Regions from separate parts of the Limnobacter sp. genome, predicted to be linked through region 1. Evidence: predicted binding sites of a transcription regulator. Region 1 holds the regulator's gene; the other holds the start of a gene.

Region 1 (2,406 bases):
CATGTAGCCCATAAAATCGCCTTTGGCGTTGTACAAGGGACGACCGGTGGATTCGAAAATAATACGCTCTGCATCTTGGGGCCAGTATTCAAAACACACCCGGTCAAAGGGTTGGTGGCTGTCAAGCAGTTCTTTGAATGTGTCCCAGTTGTAGCGTGGATCGATGCACTTCAAACCTTCGACATCCCAACGGGCCAGGCCGTCGAATGGCAGCTTGAAGCCGCTACGAGAGTTGTTGTTTTGGTCCCTGCCCCGATAAATGATTCGCACAATGGTGTGGGCGGAGTTTTGATGCCAATACCAGTCACCTGACAATTCCATGAGGCGACGCAACTGGCTTTCAGATTGAACGGAAGACTGGATAATTTCCAGCAAGCCGGACATGAGCTTGTTGCCCATGAACCAGGCACCCAGTACACCCAGTGCCAGGGTGAGCAGAATGGTTAACTTCCAGTTGCCGGGATCAGAGGTGGTGGCCGCCATGTAAAAAGCAGCCAGGGTCAAAGGACCAACGCCAGTGAGGATGACTAAAATCAGGGAGCGGTTGACCCTGGTGCGAGACTGCTCGAATGTTCTCGGTTTTCCCTGGGCTTTGGGATCTGCCATGTGTGCTTAGTGTTCGCGAAGCTTGGCTTTGAGGCGACTGACTGCCTGTGTGTGCAATTGGCACACACGGGATTCAGTGACTCCGAGCACAGCGGCGATTTCACGGAAGTTTAACTCTTGCTCATAATACAGTCCCATGAGCATTTTTTCACGTTCCGGCAGGTCTTCAATGGCTTGAATCAGATTTTCACGAAAACGTTGATCACCCAGCATTTCAAGCGGGTTGGCTTCTTCATCGCCACCAATTTGTCGGTCAAGGTAACCTTCGCCGTCGCCATCATCTGCGTAGTCGTCGTAGAACACCAGCGATGCGCCACGCGAGTCAAACAGCATGTCCTGGTATTCATCCAGGCTAACGCCCATGACTTCGGCGATCTCTTTCTCATTGGCCGAACGCCCAAGCTTTTGCTCGGCTTTCAGGGTTGCAGTTTCAATTTTTCGTTGCGCCTGGCGCACGCCACGGGGCATCCAGTCGGCCGCGCGCAATTCATCGAGCATGGAGCCACGAATTCGCTGGCTGGCATAGGTTTCAAACTGAGCGCCCTGACCTTCCTCAAAACGCGTAATGGCGTCCATCAGGCCAATCAGACCGGCCTGAATCAGGTCGTCGATTTGCACAGACGCCGGCAATTTGGCGATGAGGTGATGGGCCAACCTGCGAACCAACGGAATGTACTGGTCCACCTGCTTTGATTTGTCTAAAGTGCCCTGGGCTGTGTACATGGAGTCTGTGCTTCCTGTCTTGTTATTACGCCAGTGCGTGTTCGTCGAAAGAGCAAATGGCTCTTGCAATTCGGCGACCTGCCGCAATCATCTCCCGACCGACCTGGTTCAAGGCCTTGCCCGAGGGCAAAGCTGGCAAATGCCCCGCGTACTGCAGCGGATTGACCAGAAAGCTCGAAGTGCTTTCCAGCAAATTTGCAAACACGTGATCGGCTTCATCTGTGCTTCTTACACCCGCAACAATAACACGATGGTGAATATTTTCGTCTACCCCTTTGGAAGAACGAATGGCCTGAAAAGCACGCGTAACCGATCTTGCAGTGGGTTGTACGACCCAATACCAGTCGTCTTGCGGGGAAAACGCCTTGGCCAGTTCAACGGCCTCGTAGGGCAAAGTGGCATAAAAGCGATCGCAGCTCACGGGCATGCGGTGAAGCTTGCCCAGCAAAGCCACGGCTTGGGCCGGTTTTTTGGTCAGGGCTTCCAGGCCAATTCGGGCCACCACCAGGTATTGGGATTGCGCAAGCTCGATGACTTGGTCTTCCAGATTCAGCTTGCCATTGAAAAATTCGATCAGATCGGGCCGACCATGGGGTGGCAGCAACTGGGGCAGCCCCGCAACCGAGCCATCAAACAACACCGCGGCACGTTCTTGCCTTGCCTGCTGCTCCAATCCGAATCGGGCCAGGCAGGCCGCATAATCACTGGCCATGTCACCGAGAATCGGATGAATGGTGGCGGCTTTGCGGCCCAACAGGTGTCGAAGTGTTTTAGCTTGATCCATGTGTTCTAGTTGACCATGAAACTTTAAATTCCAGTCGTAGAGACTTGGGCCATTTTCCATTTCAATTCTTCGCTCGAGGCTTGAAACGCCTGACTGCTGCGCGCACGCATGGCGCGGTGCACCAACACGCGAGGATCAGCGGGGAACAAGTCTTCAGGTACGCGCTGGCCGGTGGCAATGTAATGCAAGGCCAGTTTGTGACGCATGACCACATCCAGCACACCACCGATTTTGATGGCTTCGTCGAGTTTGGACAAAATTGCGCCATTCAGACCAGTGCTCTTGTAATGACG
Region 2 (2,406 bases), 830 kb from region 1:
TGATCAGAAATTCTTCATCATCTTGGGCCGACATCAAAATAATGTAGGTGTACTGCCCCAAGTCGAGTTGGCGTAACGCCACGCACAACTCGGTGCCCTGCATACCTGGCATTTGCCAGTCCGCAAGTACCAACTGAAAACGGTCACGTTCAATCAGTTCGATCGCTTCCTGACCGCTGGCTGCAAACTCAACCGGATAACCCCACTTGGCCACCATGTGAACGAAGAGGTTTCGCTCAACCACCGAATCATCAACAACCAGAATTCGGGGTAGCTGCTTGTTGAGGTCGTGTTCTGTCACAGTGGCTCAAGCCTGCTGTAAAAAGGCAACAGCTTTGGGCATGTCATCCAGCAAGGAAAACTGGCGATCCATTCGAGATAGCTCGAACATCATTCGCACGGATTTATTCATGCCAACCACGGCCAACTTGCCTTGGTGGTTGGTGATATTTTTGAGCAAGGCAACCAGAGAACCCAAACCACCAGAGTCCACCAGTTTGACAGCCCCAATGTCCAAAGCAAATTTCCGGGTGGAGTCCAGTTTGGGCACCACCGCGTTGCGGATGATTGTTCCCACCGCACTGTCCAGTCGAACTGCATCTACGCGCAGCAAGAAAATATCCCCCACCTCTTCTGTCGAAACCATGTTGTTCGCCCTAAACTGTTAATTCTCTTTTCTAAAAGTGTGCGCTTTTCGGCACTTCACGCGATAATTGTATAAAACAAGCTCTACAAATTAAGCATATACAAAAACAATAGGATAACGTGTCAATTAATGATTCATATTTTTTTAAAGATTGACAAATATTAATCAAAATTGACCTTTGCAATGATCAGATCAGGTCAATATTTAAAGCCTGTTCTTACAACCAAGCAGACCAGCGACCCCACTTATGCGACACATATTTTATTTAGCCTTCGCCCTATTTTGCCTGACTGGTCACGCCCAAGAAAGCATTGAGGCCAATACTTCGGCAACCAATTTGGAAAGCACAGTGGCGATAGAACGGAGCCGAACCCTGACTTTTACCGAGATGGGACAGCCCAACGGGGTCCGCTTAAGTGGTATTAACCGCTTTGTTGATTTGAATTCCGGTATTCGGCTGGACGAATTGGTGACTCGCGCCAATCTGAGTTTGCGTGTGCTGTACCCCCAAGGAATGCGACACGATCAGTCATTTGTGCGCGTGTACGTGAACAATCAGCTTTCGGGTATTTCTCAACTGAGCGTGGCAAGGGCTGGTGTACCACACACGATAAATATTGAACTGGATCCGCTGCTGTTTTCCGATTTTGCGACAGTGCGGATTGAATACGACGGTACTTACGACAGTGAATGCGTAGACCCGGGTAACCCAACCCTGCGCCTTGACATGCGCCCCGAAAGCACACTGACGATTGGCTCAACACCATTGAACCTGGTGAATGACCTGGCCTTGTTGCCAGCACCCTTTTTTGATCCCCGCGACAACCGCAAACTAAAACTGCCATTGGTTTTACCACTGGAGCAAACCGAAACAAGCATGAAGGCAGCCGGTATTCTGGCCTCTTGGATGGGAGCCCAGGCCTTTTACCGACAGGCTGAGTTTGATTTGCTTGAAACGGCGTCGAGCACCCGACACACCATCATTTTGACCAAAGGCAAGAAAATGCCTGAGGGTATGAGTGAGGCGGACATTGAAGGCCCATCACTCATGATTGTGAGCGCCAAAGAAAACCCATGGATCAAACACCTTTACGTGATGGGCCGTACTGACGAGGAGTTGTTGCAGGCCGTGTACGGTTTAGTGATTGAAGGCCAGGTGCTCAGTGGACAGAAAGCCTTGGTCAAAAAAGTAGACCTGGGGGCGCCACGAAAGCCCTATGACGCACCACGCTATGTGCCCACCAACCGACCAGTGCGCTTTGGTGAATTAATCGACTTTCCGGGTCAACTTGAAGTCAGCGCAGACAAACCGCGTGCTGCGATCAATTTGCGCCTTCCGCCCGATTTGTTCAGCTGGGCAGGCCGCAATATCCCGATGGATTTGAAGTACCGGTACACAGCACCTTCCCGCTGGAATGATTCACTGTTGAACATTGAAATCAATAATTCCCTGATTCAATCCTTCCGCCTGGCACCACGATCCGAGCAGGTACAAAACAAAATCAATATTGATTTGTTGGGCCAGGCCGAACTGACCAGCGAAGAAGCCTTGCAAATCCCGGCCTTCAGGGTGGGCGGCAACAACGAGCTGGCATTTGCTTTCGGATTCATGGCGGAGGGTGGTGGCGCCTGCACGCGGGTATCGCAAGTGGCACGCGGTTCCATTGATCCAGAATCCACCGTGGATTTTTCCAATTTGCCCCACTACACCCGCATGCCGAACCTGACCGCGTTTGCCAACGGCGGTTACCCATTCAGCA

Evidence for each region. The regulator FliA, encoded in region 1, starts transcription of late flagellar genes. The targets are predictions, from matches to a motif close to CTAAAGTTTNNNNNNNNNNNGCCGNTA.
Region 2: the regulator FliA is predicted to act here: its motif matches at 791-817, upstream of bcsB (cellulose biosynthesis cyclic di-GMP-binding regulatory protein BcsB).

Annotation. Positions count from the first base shown of each region.
Region 1 covers NZ_CP121330.1:2,850,043-2,852,448, forward strand. Annotated here, with positions in the region: gene P0D43_RS13540 (ATP-binding protein) at 1-606, opposite strand, end outside; gene P0D43_RS13545 (RNA polymerase sigma factor FliA) at 613-1,329, opposite strand; gene P0D43_RS13550 (hypothetical protein) at 1,355-2,173, opposite strand; gene flhF (flagellar biosynthesis protein FlhF) at 2,137-2,406, opposite strand, start outside.
Region 2 covers NZ_CP121330.1:370,721-373,126, forward strand. Annotated here, with positions in the region: gene P0D43_RS01855 (response regulator) at 1-301, opposite strand, end outside; gene P0D43_RS01860 (STAS domain-containing protein) at 308-646, opposite strand; gene bcsB (cellulose biosynthesis cyclic di-GMP-binding regulatory protein BcsB) at 996-2,406, shown strand, end outside.